DNA from 2 places in the Rhizobium quercicola genome. Region 1 is predicted to be linked to the other one. Evidence: predicted binding sites of a transcription regulator. Region 1 holds the regulator's gene; the other holds the start of a gene.
The links. Region 1 encodes HrcA, which represses chaperone genes, less so after heat shock. Its sites were predicted from a motif close to GTTAGCACTCNCNNNNNGNGAGTGCTAAC; they were not measured.
Positions count from the first base shown of each region.

Region 2: groES (co-chaperone GroES) is a predicted target of HrcA. The motif match lies at 3,438-3,466, and genes of this name have one in related genera.

Region 1 is NZ_JAJOZR010000003.1:279,866-290,504, reverse strand. It holds gene hemW (radical SAM family heme chaperone HemW) at 1-664, opposite strand, end outside; gene rdgB (RdgB/HAM1 family non-canonical purine NTP pyrophosphatase) at 670-1,317, opposite strand; gene LRX75_RS06535 (VOC family protein) at 1,438-1,863, opposite strand; gene rph (ribonuclease PH) at 1,880-2,596, opposite strand; gene hrcA (heat-inducible transcriptional repressor HrcA) at 2,780-3,862, shown strand; gene grpE (nucleotide exchange factor GrpE) at 3,875-4,615, shown strand; gene LRX75_RS06515 (D-arabinono-1,4-lactone oxidase) at 4,685-5,920, opposite strand; gene LRX75_RS06510 (SDR family NAD(P)-dependent oxidoreductase) at 5,957-6,736, opposite strand; gene ptsN (PTS IIA-like nitrogen regulatory protein PtsN) at 6,845-7,309, opposite strand; gene hpf (ribosome hibernation-promoting factor, HPF/YfiA family) at 7,572-8,144, opposite strand; gene rpoN (RNA polymerase factor sigma-54) at 8,386-9,927, opposite strand; gene lptB (LPS export ABC transporter ATP-binding protein) at 10,428-10,639, opposite strand, start outside.
Region 2 is NZ_JAJOZR010000013.1:45,844-51,144, forward strand. It holds gene LRX75_RS18820 (bifunctional riboflavin kinase/FAD synthetase) at 1-894, opposite strand, end outside; gene LRX75_RS18825 (TIGR01459 family HAD-type hydrolase) at 896-1,744, opposite strand; gene chrA (chromate efflux transporter) at 1,869-3,248, opposite strand; gene groES (co-chaperone GroES) at 3,519-3,815, shown strand; gene groL (chaperonin GroEL) at 3,895-5,301, shown strand, end outside.

The sequences.
Region 1 (10,639 bases):
CGACGAGCTTGCCCGCCTTGTGGAGACCATAGAACGGCGTGCCCTCCTCGATGGTCAGCTGGTAGAGCGACAGATGATCGACGGCATAGGATACCGCCTGCTTCAGCTCCGCCTCCCACTCCTCCACCGTCTGCTTCGGACGGGCATAGATCAGGTCGAAGGACATGCGCGGGAAGATCTCGCGCGCAAGCCCGATCGCCTTCAGCGCATCCTCCACATTGTGAAGCCGCCCCAGGAACTTGAGATCGCGATCGTTCAGCGCCTGCACGCCGAGGGACACGCGGTTGACTCCGGCGGCGCGATAGCCGCGAAACCGCGTCGCCTCCACGCTCGACGGGTTGGCCTCCAGCGTGATCTCGATGCCGTCCGGCACGTGCCAGAAGCGGGCGATGCCGTTCATGATGGCCTCCACCGTCGCGGGGTCCATCAGCGAAGGTGTGCCGCCGCCGAGGAAGATGCTCGTCACGGTGCGTGGCCCCGACAGCCGTCGCGCCTCCTCCATCTCCTTCAGGAAGGCGGAGACATAGCGAGCCTGATCCACGCCCTGGTGGCGCACATGGCTGTTGAAATCGCAGTAGGGGCACTTGGCCGCACAGAACGGCCAATGGACATAGACCCCGAAACCGGGGTCCGTCTTGTCGCCGATGAAGGAAAAGTCAGCCATATCCGTCAGGCGCCGAGGCAGCTCTCGGCAAACACCTTGAAGGCGCGGGCGCGATGGGAAAGGGCGTTGGCGTCGCCCGGCTTCCAGCCATGCTTCTCCTCCGCGCTCATCTCGCCGAAAGTGCGCTCGTGGCCCTTCGGCTGGAAGACCGGATCATAGCCAAAACCCTGGCTGCCGCGCGGCGGCCACACCACGGTGCCCTCCACCTCGCCGCGAAAAAGCTCCACATGCCCGTCCGGCCAGGCAAGGCAGAGCACGGAGACGAAGCGGGCGGAGCGTGACGCCGGTGTCGTCGCGCCCGCCGCCTGCAGGGCCACTTCGACCTTGTGCATGGCCATGGCGAAGTCGCGCGTCCCGTCGGCGGTCTCCGCCCAGTTCGCGGTGTAGACGCCCGGATCGCCGTTCAGGGCATCCACGACCAGACCGGAGTCGTCGGAGAGGGCCGGCAGGCCGGAGGCCTGTGCGGAGGCGAGCGCCTTGATGGTCGCGTTCTCCTCAAATGTCGTGCCGGTCTCGTCGGGTTCGATGAAGTCGAGGTCGGCGGCGGATTTGGCGGAGAAGCCGAGCGGGCCGATCAGGTCGCGGATTTCGCGGATCTTGCCGGCATTGTGGCTGGCGACGATCAGGGTCTTGTCGTCAAGCGTGCGTGTCATGGTGGGTCTCGAAGGGTGAACCGGAGGACGTCGAAACGCCGCGGAAACAGGGGTCGGTGAAAATGGGTCGTCCGATCCGGGTGAAGGCGATCGGGCGACGCACGGCAGGCAGAAGACGGTTCAGGCGATGGACCAGAGGCCCGGTTCGGCGCATTCCAGGCTGTTGCCGGCCGGATCGCGAAAATAGAAGGATCGCGCACCCGTCGGCCAGGTGATGTCACTTTCGATGATCACGCCGTCCGCCGCAAGTCTCTCCCGCAGGGCGTTCAGCTGGTCGCGCGACACGCGGAAGCAGGCATGCCCGGGGCCGGTCGTCCCGTGCGTCGGGACAGGCAGGGCATCGCCTCCGGCCGGCTTCAGGGTCTCGGCCGGGTTAAAGATCAGAAGCACGCTCTGTCCGCAACGAAAAAACACATGGCGGCCATCGACCCGGGCGATGCGCTCCAGACCGAGCACGTCGCCATAAAAGCGGTCGGCGGCATCCAGATCCGCGGCATAGAGCGCCGTTTCCAGAATGCCTTCGAGAGCCTGCGTCCGTCCCGCCACCGCTTGGCCTCCGTCGTTACGCGATCGTCTGCTTCTGCAGGGCGACCAGTTCCGAGATGCCGTTCTTCGCCAGCCCCATGAGGCTCGCGAATTCGGCTTCGGAGAAGGGCTTGCCTTCGGCCGTACCCTGAATTTCCACGATGCCGCCGGACCCGGTCATAACGAAGTTCGCATCCGTTTCGGCGGCGCTGTCTTCGAGATAATCGAGATCGATCACGGCCTGATCGGCGAAGATACCGCAGGAAATCGCCGCGACATGATCCTTCAAAACGCGATCGACCTTCGTCATGTTGCGCGCTTCCATCCACTTCAGGCAGTCGTGCAGCGCGATCCATGCGCCGGTGATCGACGCCGTGCGGGTGCCGCCATCGGCCTGGATCACGTCGCAGTCCAGCGAGATCTGGCGTTCGCCCAGCGCCTGCAGATCGACGACCGAGCGCAGCGAGCGGCCGATGAGACGCTGGATTTCCTGCGTGCGGCCGCTCTGCTTGCCGGTTGCGGCCTCGCGCTTCATGCGGTCGCCGGTCGCGCGGGGCAACATGCCATACTCCGCGGTCACCCAGCCCTTGCCGCTGTTGCGCAGCCATGGCGGCGTTTTTTCCTCGAGGCTCGCCGTGCAGAGCACATGCGTATCGCCAAACTTGACCAGGCAGGAGCCTTCGGCATGCTTGGAGACATTGCGCTCGAAGGTAACCTTGCGCATCTGATCTGTTTTTCTGCCGGACGGCCGCATCGTGGACTCCTTGGTCTTAAGCTTGCGTGCCTTCTAGCCTATGTTGCCGCGCAAAGGAAATGCGAGCAGCGAAATACCGCGGTCAAAGTCGCGTGCCGGGCCTCGAACGCCAATTTTCCCTTTGTCGATCCGACGCCCTCTCACTATATTTCAGCCATGGCACAAAAGGAACGATCCGCCGAAATGGCGGCGCTGACATCGGCAATGCGCGAGAGGCTCTCGGCCCTCGACGAGCGCTCCGGCGAGGTTTTCCGCCGCATCGTCGAAAGCTATCTGGACAGTGGCGAGCCGCTGGGCTCCCGCAGCCTGTCGCGGCTCCTGCCGATGTCGCTTTCGCCGGCCTCGGTGCGCAACGTCATGAGCGACCTCGAGGAACTGGGCCTCATCTATTCGCCGCATGTCAGCGCCGGGCGCCTGCCGACGCAGATCGGGTTGCGCTTCTTCGTGGACGCCTTCATGCAGGTCGGCAATCTCTCGGCCGAAGACCGCGCCTCGATCGACCGGCAGGTGCGGCGCAGCGACCGGGACCAGCCGGTGGAACAGCTGTTCAACGTCGCCAGCCAGGTCCTGTCCGGCATGTCGCGGGGCGCCGGCCTCGTCATCACGGCGAAGAACGATCCGGTGCTCAAGCATGTCGAATTTATGCGCCTTGCCCCCACCAAGGCTTTGGCGGTGCTGGTCGGCGAGCACGATCAGGTCGAAAACCGCATCATCGAGCTTCCCGCCGGCGTCACGAGTTCGCAGCTGACGGAAGCGGCGAATTTTCTGAATGCGCATCTGGCCGGCCAGACGCTCGCCGAGGTGCGCGGGCAGCTGCAGAAGGTCAAGGAGACGGTCCGCACCGAACTCGACGTGCTGTCGCAGGATCTGGTCGAGCGCGGCCTTGCCAGCTGGTCCGGCGGCGATGCCGACGACAAGAACCCCACGCAGCTGATCGTCCGCGGGCGTGCCAATTTGCTCGAAGGCCTTGCCGGTGCGGAGGACATCGATCGGCTGCGCATGCTGTTCGACGACCTCGAGAAAAAGGACAGCATGATCGAGCTTCTCAGTCTCGCGGAGACGGGGCCGGGCGTGCGGATTTTCATCGGCTCGGAGAACAAGCTGTTCTCGCTGTCCGGCTCGTCGCTGATCGTCGCGCCTTACAAGGATGGCGACGACCGGATCATCGGTGCGGTCGGCGTCATCGGCCCGACGCGGCTGAATTACGCGCGGATCGTGCCGATGGTGGACTATACGGCGCAGCTCATGTCGCGCCTTTCACGATAGGCTGCCCCGTCGATGCCCGGGGCGGCGGGCGATCGGGCGCGACGACCCTTGATTTTTGGCGCCCGAACCTCGATATCGGCATCAAATTCCCGAAACGATCCTGAATGCGGAGACGTCATGACCGACGAAACGAACAAACACGGTGCCGAAGCCAGCAAGCCGGCGGAAGACATCGTCACGCCGGCCGAGGCAGATGTGCAAGACATGTTTGAAGATGCCGATGAGGCGGCGCAGGCCGAATCCGAGGCGCTGGAGGCTGCACGGGCGGAAGCGGCCGATTTCCGTGACCGTTACATGCGGCTGGCCGCCGACATGGACAATCTGCGCCGTCGCACGGAGCGCGAGGTCAAGGACGCCAAGTCCTACTCCGTCGCAGGCTTTGCCCGCGACATGCTGGCCGTGTCCGACAATCTCCGTCGCGCCCTGGATGCCATTCCCGCCGACGTGCGGGCCGGTGCCAATGCGGGTCTCAGCACGCTGATCGAAGGTGTCGAGCTGACCGAGCGGTCCATGCTCTCGGCTCTCGAGCGCCACGGCGTTCGCAAGCTGGAGCCGGAAGGCCAGAAGTTCGACCCGAACTTCCACCAGGCCATGTTCGAAATCCCGAACCCCGACGTGCCGCACAACACGGTCGTCCAGGTCGTCCAGGCCGGCTTCACGATCGGCGAGCGCGTCCTGCGTCCTGCCATGGTCGGCGTCGCCAAGGGCGGCCCGAAGGTCGCTGCAGCCGCAGGCGAAGCCTCGGCCAGCTGATCATCGAGGAATGCCGGGGAGGGGGAAAGCCTCTCCGGCATCCTGTCTGCCACGCAGACGCTCTCTGGCCTACCCGAACAACTGTCGCAGGTGGTCGTTCAGAAACACGCCACCGGGATCGAGCTTTTCCCGCAAGGCGCGGAAGTCCCCGGCGCGGGGATAAAGCGCCGTCACATCCTCGCTGCCCAGAAAATGCAGCTTGCCCCAGTGCGGGCGCGAGCCGAACTGGCGCAGGATATCGTCGACGTCCTTCAGGTAATTCCAGTAATCCGTCCCCGGCTGGCCCGAAACCGAGAGCGTGATGGAGTCCTGTTCGTAGAACGGGCTGATCCAGCCGCCATCGCCGGCGGTGAAGCGGTACTCGATCGGATAGATGCAGGTCGGGTGCTTTTCCAGCATCAGCTTGCGCACCTCGCGGCAGGCCTGCTTGCCGTAGCGCAGCGGCACCGCATATTCGAGCTCGTGAAAGTTCGGCACATATTCGATCGGGTAGATTTCCGAGGAATAGGCGATCTTCTCGAACGCGCTTTCCATCGGCGGCCGGTCGGTGATGTCGATGGTCTTCATCTCGCAGACATCCGACAGGCTGTCGGTGGTCGAGACAGACGCGGTGTCCGGCAGGCAGTAGCAGTGCCGGCTTTCCGGCACCGGGCACCAGAAGAAGCCGAAATGCCGGTGGCCGGCCGCCAGCTCGTCATGGCGCTCCATGCATTCCTCGAAGGTGCAGCGCCAGAGCTTTTCATGCAGATTGTAGCTGTCCATCACCTGCAGCGTGATCTCCGAGATCACGCCCAGCATGCCGATGGAGACGCGGGCGGCATTAAGCATGTCGGGCTGCGTGTCGTCGATGGCAAGGATGCTGCCGTCGGGCTGCACCAGCCGCAGGCCGACGATCTGCGAGGCGAGATTGCCGAGCGAAAGGCCTGTGCCGTGCGTGCCGGTCGTCAGCGCGCCCGCCAGCGCCTGGCTGTCGATATCGCCCTGATTGCTGGTCGACAGGCCCACCTGCTTCAGCGCCTTGCCAAGCTGGTTGATGGTGGTGCCGGCATGGGCCGACACGCGTTTGCGGTCGTGATCGATATGGGTGATACCCTGCAGCGAGGAGAGGGTCAGATGCAGGCCGCTGGTCAGCGCCACCGGCGTGAACGAGTGGCCGGACCCGGCGCACCGCACGGCCAGCCCGTTCGAGGTCGCCTCGCGCACCATGGCGGACAGCGCATCCTCGCTGGTGGGTGCACCCCGGTGCCGCACGATACAGGACTGGTTTCCCACCCAGTTGCGCCAGTGTCCGCCCGCTTCCATCATGCTGCCTGCCTCCTGTGACCGATGAGAAAGCGCGGATCAGACCGCCGTAAAACAATTGTCCACGAAAAGATGGGTGCCGTTGATGAAGCTCGCCTCGTCGCTGGCAAGAAACAAGGCGGCGCGTGCCACCTCGATCGGCTCGCAGAGGCGCCCCTGCTGGGCGGCAATGGCCGCATCCGAGACATCGATGCCGTACTTGGCAAGGCCCACCAGTTCGCGCTTGCCGTGGTCGGTGGCGATGAAGCCGGGGCAGACGGCGTTGGAGCGGATATTGCGGTCGCGGAACTCCACGGCGATGGCGCGCGCAAACATGTGGCAGGCGCCCTTGGTCGTGTCGTAAAGCACTTCCATCGGCGTTGCGGCGACGGCCGAGATGGAGGAGGTGGACACGATGCTGCCGCCGCCGGCCGCGATCATGCCCGGCAGCACCGCCTTGGTCATCAGGAACATGGAGCGGACATTGACGGCCATCAGCCGGTCCCACTCGTCGTCTTCGGTTTCGAGAAACGGCCCGACGGCCAGGATGCCGGCATGGTTGAAGAGGACGGTGATGGCCCCGAAAGCGGCTTCCACGGCCTTGACGGCTTCGGTGACATCGCGGGACACGGACACGTCGGCCGGGGCGAAAATCGCCTCGCCACCCGCGGCCCGGATGCCCGCGGCAACCTCTTCGCCGCGGCTCGATGGCAGGTCGACGATGCCGACCTTCGCGCCTTCCCGAGCGAAAAGCTCGGATGCTGCAAGGCCGCAGCCGCCGGCGCCGCCACTGATCAGGGCAATCTTGCCCGCCAATCGTCCCGAACCTGTTCCGCCCATGCGCGATCGTCTCCCGTGTGTCGAACGGGAGTATTCACCCGCAGCCGGGCGCTGTCGATATCAACCTGCAGGGATTGCCGGAAAAGATCCGCTGACACGGGGTCGCGATCAGGCGGCGTTGGAGGTCTGGTCGTCGCTGAGGAAGGTATAGATGGCCGAGGCGGACTCGGTGCCGCGCAGGCGGGCGACCATGTCCGGGTCGCGCAGCACGCGGGCGATCCGCGACAGCGCCTTCAGGTGGTCGGCGCCAGCCCCTTCCGGGGCGAGCAGCAGGAAGACGAGATCGACCGGCTGGTCGTCCAGAGCCTCGAAATCCACCGGCGTTTCCAGCCGTGCGAAAATGCCGACGATCGCGGTGACGCCGGGCAGCTTGCCGTGCGGAATGGCGATACCGTTGCCGACGCCCGTCGAACCCAGCCGCTCGCGCTGCAGGATGACGTCGAAGATCTCGCGCTCGGGCAGGCCGGTCAGCTTGGAAGCCTTGATGGCCAGCTCCTGAAGCAGCTGCTTCTTGGACTGGACCCGAAGGGTCGGAAATATCGCATCTTGCTGCAGCAGACCTGCCAATGCCATTGTGTCTTACCTTGTTGACAGGGTCGCGTCGGGCGGCACGACGTGCCGGCCCTGCGGCCCATTTCCCTCGATGCCCGACAGGCTTCATCCCCGTGCCAGCCGTTCACCGTCGATCAACGAGGCGGCCGCTTCTCGCGCACCGCCTCGCTTGTCCTGACCGTCTGCCTCGGGACGCAAGCGTTCCGGGCAGGTTCGGTCTCTGTTTCATGCGCCATCCGGCCGCCTCTGCAGGCGATCGCGAAGCGGCGCTCCGTCCCTTGCGTCAGCTCTTCATGCTGGCGGCGTCGATCCAGCCGATATTCCCGTCCGTCCGGCGATAGACGATATTGAGTTCGTCATTGCCGGGATTGCGGAACATCAGCACCGGATTGTCCGTCATGTCGAGTGCCATGACGGCATTCGCGACCGACATGGTCCGGATCTGCTTGGAGCTCTCCGCAACGATGGTCGGTGCGTAATCCTCCGGCAGCTCGTCCTCTTCGTCCGGCACCGAGTCCATCACGGTGTAGGCGACTTCGAGGCCCGCATGACCATTGCCGTTGTGGTGATCCTTCAGCCTGCGCTTGTACCGCCGAATGCGCTTTGAGATCCGTTCCGATGCTGCGTCGAAAGCGGCCTGCGGCTCGGAAGCCTCGCCGTTCGCATGCAACGTAGCGCCCGTGTCGAGGTGGATCATGCAGTCCGCGCTGAAACGCGGTCCCGACTTCACCACGGTGACCTGGCTCGAATACCCTCCGTCAAAATACTTGGTGACCGCCTGAGCGATCTGGTCCTCGATTCGAAGACGAAAGCTCTCGCCGATTTCCATATGTTTACCGGATACACGCACACTCATGGAGTTTCCTCTCTTTCATGATTTGCGTGTCCAGTTTATTCCAAGCGCCTCCTACCTCCAAGCGTTTCACGCAGCCGTTTTCACTTTGCGCGTGATCGGCAGCGTCAGGGGAGGGGAAAAAGGAGCCCATCTTTCGTGACTGTCGGCGCGCCCTATAAGCGGGCTGCCGATAAATGTCAATGAAAGCTTAACATCCTTTGCGTGTTGCCGGTGCTGCAGTGCACCCGCCCCGGCCCACCTTTCAGGCGGAAACCTTTGCCATGGCGCGCTTTTCGCGCCGGCGCTGCACGGATGAGGGGATGTTCATGGCTTCACGATATTTTGCGACCGTCCGGCGCGCGAGATCGACACCGCCCTTCTTCAGGATCTCCACGATGTCGTCGTCCGACAGCACGGCCTCGGGGCTTTCCAGTACGATCATGTTGCGGATGCGGTGGCGCACCGATTCCGCCGAATGCCCGTCTCCGCCCTCGGCCGAGCCGATCGAGACGGTGAAGAAATATTTCAGCTCGAACAGACCGCGCGGCGTCAGCATGTATTTGTTGGAGGTCACGCGGCTGACGGTCGACTCGTGCATCTTGATCGCATCGGCGATGGTCTTGAGGTTGAGCGGCCGCAGGTGATCGACGCCGTTGACGAGAAAGGCATCCTGCTGGCGCACGATCTCGGTCGCCACCTTCATGATGGTCTTGGCGCGCTGGTCGAGGCTGCGGGTCAGCCAGTTGGCGGTCTGCAGGCACTCCGACAGGAAGGCATGGTCGCCGCTGTTCTTCGGCGCATGACGCGACACCGTGGTGTAATAGACCTGATTGACGAGCACGCGGGGCAGCGTCTCCGGATTGAGCTCCACGGCCCAGGTGCCGTCCGGCGCGGCGCGCACCACGATATCCGGCACGATCGCCTCGCAGGGCGACATCTCGAAGCTGGTGCCGGGCTTCGGGTCGAGCTTGCGGATCTCGCCCAGCATGTCGATCAGATCTTCCTCATCGACGCCACAAAGCTTCTTCAGCGTGGCGAAATCCCGCCGTGCGAGCAATTCCAGATTGCCGATCAGTGCCGACATCGCCGGGTCGAGCCGGTTCTTCTGGCGCAGCTGGATCGCCAGACACTCGCTCAGGCTCCGGGCGAACACGCCGGGCGGATCGAAGCGCTGCAAGGTGGCGAGCACGGCCTCGACATCGCCTACCGTGCAGCCGAGCTGTTCCGCCGTCTCGGTTGTGTCGGCGTGCAGGTAGCCCGCATCATCCAGCTGGTCGATCAGCGTCTGCGCGATCAGCCGGTCGCGGGCGCCGTGAATGCTGAGGATCAGCTGCTCGTTCAGGACGTCGCGCAGGGTGAGCCGGTTGGCAACGAAGTCTTCGAGGTCGTAGCCCTCACTGCTCTCCCCGTCGCCCCCGCCGGACATGGACTTCCACTGGCTGAGCAGTTCCGGCGCGTCGGCGCGCTGCGGGGTCGTGTCGTCCGGGAAGACGTTTTCGAAATTGGCGTCGAGCGTCTCGCTCATGCGCAGGGAGTCGTCGCGCGTTGTGCCGTCATAGACGTCGGTCATGCCGGAGAAGTCGTCCGTCTCCCGGCTGTCGGACGGCATGTCCTCGCGCACGCTGTCGCCCGGCTGGTCGGCCTCGGAGACGAATTCCAGGAGAGGATTCTTCTCGACTTCCTGCTCGATGAACTGCGTCAGCTCGAAATGCGTCATCTGCAACAGCTGGATCGATTGCATCAGCTGTGGCGTCATGGCCAGGGTCTGGGACTGGCGCAGATACAGGCTGGCCGAAAGTGCCATGAACGCAAAACTCCCCTACCGCAGACATCTCAAGACCGGAAACGGCCTCGCGACCTCTGCATCAGCTCAAAGCGATGGAGCCATATCGGTGTCGTCGAGGACGACGCGCAACGTTCCGGACGGCCGGCATGTTGCTCGCTCTGACGCGAAATCTTGGCCCGTTTCATCAACTGGCCCGAAAATTGCTTATTAAAAAGGTTTGGTCAAGCGGCTGTCGTAAATTTGATAGAATTGCCGTTGCGAAATGCATCCTGCCGGAAGAAGCGGCAGAGCAGACGGTCGCGTGCCCTGCCCTGCATCAGGATCGGCGATGCCGTTAACACACCGGTAAGGCTGTCGGGGCAGCGGCAAGCGTCGGAAAATGCGTCGTTCCGATGGCGCGGCCCCCCGCGGCATCGATGGTCGAACGTCGCGCAATCCCCTGGCGACGTCAAGGGGCGAGGTGCGCAGCTTGTCGAGCGCGCCCATCAAACACTCCCGCGTTCGCGACGCTCGGAGCTCTAAAGGCTGAAATTATCGCCGAGATAGAGCCGGCGCACATCCGGATTGTTGACGATGTCGTTGGCACGCCCGTGGGTCAGCACCTCGCCCGCATGGATGATGTAGGCGCGGTCGATGAGACCGAGCGTCTCGCGGACATTGTGGTCCGTGATCAGCACGCCGATGCCGCGCGAGGTGAGGTGGCGGACCAGCGCCTGAATGTCGGCAACCG
Region 2 (5,301 bases), on a different contig from region 1:
GACGATCAGCGGGTCGAGGCCGTCGAATTTCAGCTCGTCGCGCAGGTGGCCGAAAAAGGAGACGGAGGCGATTTCGCCGTAGAGGTCGCCGGAGAAGTCGAACAGGAAGGTCTCGAGCAAGGCTTCGCCGTCGCTGGTCACCGTCGGGCGGCGGCCGAAACTGGCGACGGCGTCGTGCAGAGAGCCGTCGGCGCGGCGGAAGCGGACGGCGTAGATGCCGTTCTTCAGGCAGACGCCGGGGTCGAGGCGCATGTTGGCGGTGGGATAGCCGAGCGTGCGGCCGAGCCGCTTGCCGCCGATAACCTCCGCCTCCACCGTATAGCGATAGCCGAGCAGGCCTGCCGCCTGCGCCACATCGCCCTCGACGAGAAGGCTGCGGACGCGGCTGGACGAAATGACGTCGGCGTTCTCGTCGCGGTAGGCGTCGACCAGCGTGACGCCGAAGCCGTTGTCGGTGCCGGCCTTCATCAGGAAGGCGGGTCCCCCTTCCCGGCCCTTGCCGAAATGGAAGTCGAACCCGGTGACCACATGGCCGGCCTTCAGCCAGTCCATCAGCACGTCGCGGATGAAATCATGCGCCGACATCTGCGAGAAGCTGCGATCGAACGGATATTCGATGACGGCGGCAAAGCCCATGCCTTCGAGGATGCGCGCCTTGAGCGGCGCCGGCGTCAGGCGGAAGACGGGCTCGTCGGGCCGGAAGATGGCGCGGGGGTGCGGCTCGAAGGTCAGCACGAGCGCGGGCACGCCCAGCGCGCGGGCCTCGACCAGCGCCCGGTCCAGCACCGACTGGTGACCGCGATGCACGCCATCGAAATTGCCGATGGCGATGACGCCGCCGTGGAGGGCGGCCGGCAGGGGATTCTTCGTCTCGTTGCGGTGAAAGACTGTCATGTCACGCGAGCCGGGGCATCCACCATTTCGGCGTCGCGCCCTCCTTTTTCAGGAAGGCGGCGAGTTTCGCCTCATCGGTCTTTTCGCCGGTCATGTACTCCGCTCCATGAATGCCCGCGCTGATATAGAGAACGTCGATGCCGCTGTCCTGCGCGCCGCGCACATCGGTCGGCATGCCATCGCCGATGGCGATGACGCGAGCGCCTTCCAGCGCGCCGCGCACGCCTCTGGCTTCGGCAAGGGCCGCGCGGTAGATCGGCTTGTGCGGCTTGCCGGCGATGCGGGCCTCGCCGCCCAGATCCTCATAGAGCTTGGCGATGGCGCCGGCGCAGGGGATCAGCCGGTCGCCCCGCTCGACCACGAGGTCGGGATTGGCGCAGATGAAAGGCAGCTTGCGTCTGGCCAGAACGGAGAGCGTGGCGCGGTAATCGTCCGGCGTCTCGGTCTCGTCGTCGAAGAAACCGGCGCAGACGATGATCTCGGCATCTTCGGAGGCGACGATATCGACACCGAGGCCGGCCAGCAGCGGAAAATCGCGGTCGGAGCCGATGAAGTAGATCTTCTTCGGGCCGGCGGCGATCAGCGCACGGGTGACGTCGCCGGAGGTGACGATGCGGTCATAGGCGGTATCGGGCACGCCGAGCCCGCGGATCTGGACGATGACGCCGGGATGCGGGCGGGGCGAATTGGTGACGAGAACGACGGTCAGGCCGCGGCTGCGCGCTTCCGTGAGCGCGTCGCAGGCCGAACGGAAGGCCGCAACGCCATTGTGAAGGACGCCCCAGACGTCGCACAGCACCACGTCATAGCGGCTTGCGATGTCGCGAAAGCTGTTGATGCGAACGGCCATGCAGGCTTCCCGTTGAGATGTCTCCCGGCTGACATCGCAAGGACGTCGCCAAAAGACAAGCCTAAACGCTGATATCGCCGCGCTTATCCGCCGTAATTCCGTGCGAATGGCGCGTTCTCTCGCCTCACAACCGGGAGAGGATGAGCCCGCCGCCGGCGCAGACGGCGAGCGTGGCGACCACGCCGAGCCGCACCACGAAGAGCAGGCCGCCCGCCAGCAGGGCGAGAAGCGCCGCCGCACCGTCGAAGCTCGCCAGATCGGGAACGGAGAGGACCAGCGGCCCGAACCGGCTCTGCCGGACGCTCGCAAACAGCACATGCAGGGCGAACCAGACGGCGAGATTGAGGATGACGCCGACCACGGCGGCGGAGATCGCGCGCATCGCGGCGACCGCCATGCGGTTTCCCCGCAGCCGCTCGACGGAGGGCGCGCCGAGAAAGATGAGGGCGAAGCACGGCACGAAGGTGACCCAGGTGGCAACGAGGCCGCCGACGAGGCCTGCCACCACGGGATCGAGCCCGGGCGGCGGCACCCGGAAGGCCGCCATGAAGGCGACGAAGGTCAGCACGAGAACCAGCGGCCCCGGCGTCGTTTCCGCCAGGGCCAGCCCGTCCAGCATTTCGCCCGGCCGCAGCCAGTGATGGGTTTCCACAGCCTGCTGGGCGACATAGGCAAGCACCGCATAGGCCCCGCCGAAGGTGACCACTGCCATCTTGGAGAAGAAGATGTGCAGCGCGACGAAGACGCTTTCCGCCCCCCAGAGGAGAACGATGAGGCCGAGCGGCGCGACCCAGAGACACGACCAGAGGGCGACGAGCGCCAGTGTCCGCCGCCAGGGTCTCGCCCCGTCCGCTGCCCCGGCTCCGGGCTTGACCTCCGGCCCGGCATCCGCCTTGCGCCCGGCCGTGAGCAGGCCGAACAGGCCGGCGGCGAGGATGACCAGCGGAAAGGGTACGGAGAAGAAGAACAGGGCCGCGAAGGCCAGTGCGGCGATGGCGCGCGAGGAGAGCGTCGTCAGCGCGCGCCGGGCCAGACGCAGGAGCGCCTCGATCACGATGGCCAGCACCGTCGCTTTCAGGCCGAAGAACACCGCCGAGAGCGTGCCGGTCTGGTGATAGAGCGCGTAGAGCGTCGAAAGGCCGAGCAGGATGCAGAGGCCGGGAAGCACGAAAAGGATGCCGGCCACGAGCCCGCCGCGCGTGCCGTGCAGCAGCCAGCCGATATAGATGGCGAGCTGCTGCGCCTCCGGCCCCGGCAGCAGCATGCAGTAGTTCAGCGCATGCAGAAAACGCTCCTCCGGCACCCAGCGCCGCGTTTCCACCACCTCGCGGTGCATCAGCGCGATCTGGCCGGCCGGCCCGCCGAAGCCGAGAAAGCCGATGCGGGCCCAGACGCGGGCGGCCTCCGCGAAAGAGGGCTTTCGTGCCGCCCCCACCCCTGCGGAACGGCCGCGCGGAGCACCGGAAACGGCGCCTGTCTCATTCGTGCCGTGTTGATCGCGCATCATGCCCCCGTGTTTCTTCCGGCCGTTTCCCGCCGGCACCGGTGGATCGACCGCCCGCGGCGCGCGTCTCACCCGTGTCGCAGACCATCTCTACGATGGTGATGTGACAGACGGCGGACGGACATGCCGCCGGACAGAAACGACGGCGCCAATCTTGACTCCGGCACAAACCATCTTTATCTCAGCCTTGCTAGCACTCGACATACCGGAGTGCTAACAGACCGATGGATCCCGAGAGATCCCAGCGTCATTTGATCGAGGGAAAAGACAATGACAAGCACTACTTTCCGCCCCCTGCACGACCGCGTCGTCGTACGTCGCGTCGAGTCCGAAGCCAAGACCAAGGGCGGCATCATCATTCCCGACACCGCCAAGGAAAAGCCGCAGGAAGGCGAAATCGTCGCCGTCGGCTCTGGCGCGCGTGACGACAGCGGCAAGGTCGTTCCTCTGGACGTCAAGGCCGGCGACCGCATCCTGTTCGGCAAGTGGTCGGGCACCGAAGTCAAGCTCAACGGCGAAGACCTGTTGATCATGAAGGAATCCGACATCATGGGCGTTATCGCCTGATATCGGCTCTGCCTCCGGCAGATCCTTCGCACCATCCGACGATACTTAAAATGTGGGCTTATGCCCGGGAGTTTTCAAAATGGCAGCTAAAGAAGTAAAATTCGGCCGCACCGCGCGCGAAAAGATGCTGCGCGGCGTCGATATCCTCGCTGATGCCGTCAAGGTCACGCTGGGCCCGAAGGGCCGCAACGTCGTCATCGACAAGTCCTTCGGCGCACCGCGCATCACCAAGGACGGCGTTTCCGTCGCCAAGGAAATCGAACTGGAAGACAAGTTCGAGAACATGGGCGCACAGATGGTCCGGGAAGTCGCTTCCAAGACCAACGACATCGCCGGCGACGGCACCACGACCGCGACCGTTCTGGCCCAGGCCATCGTTCGCGAAGGCAACAAGGCCGTTGCCGCCGGCATGAACCCGATGGACCTGAAGCGTGGCATCGACCTCGCCGTCACGGCCGTCGTCAAGGACCTGCAGGCCAAGGCAAAGCCGATCTCCACGTCGGAAGAAGTCGCTCAGGTCGGCACGATCTCGGCAAACGGCGACAAGCAGGTCGGCGCTGATATCGCCGAAGCCATGCAGAAGGTCGGCAACGAAGGCGTCATCACCGTCGAAGAAGCCAAGACCGCCGAAACCGAACTCGAAGTCGTCGAAGGCATGCAGTTCGACCGCGGCTACCTCAGCCCCTACTTCGTGACCAACCCGGAAAAGATGGTCGCAGACCTCGACGACGCTTACATTCTCCTCCACGAGAAGAAGCTGTCGAACCTGCAGGCGATGCTTCCGGTTCTCGAAGCCGTCGTCCAGACCGGCAAGCCGCTCCTCATCATCGCTGAAGACGTCGAAGGCGAAGCCCTCGCAACGCTCGTCGTCAACAAGCTGCGTGGCGGCCTCAAGATCGCTGCCGTCAAGGCTCCGGGCTTCGGCGACCGCCGCAAGGCCATGCTGGAAGACATCGCCATCCTGACGGGCGGCACGGTCATCTCCGAAGACCTCGGCATCAAGCTCGAAAACGTCACGCTCGAAATGCTCGGCCGTTCCAAGAAGATCTCGATCTCCAAGGAAAACACGACCATCGTCGACGGTGCCGGCGCCAAGAACGAGATCGAAGGCCGCGTTGCCCAGATCAAGGCGCAGATCGAAGAAACCTCTTCGGACTACGACCGCGAAAAGCTGCAGGAACGTCTGGCCAAGCTCGCCGGTGGCGTTGCCGTCATCCGCGTCGGCGGCTCGACGGAAATCGAAGTCAAGGAACGCAAGGACCGCATCGACGACGCGCTGAACGCAACGCGTGCAGCCGTTCAGGAAGGCATCGTCCCCGGCGGCGGCGTCGCCCTGCTGCGTTGCTCGGCCGTTCTCAACGTCAAGGGTGAAAACCCCGACCAGGAAGCCGGCGTCGCCATCGTTCGCAAGGCTCTCCAGTCGCTCGTTCGCCAGATCGCCGACAATGCCGGTGACGAAGCCTCGATCGTGGTCGGCAAGATCCTC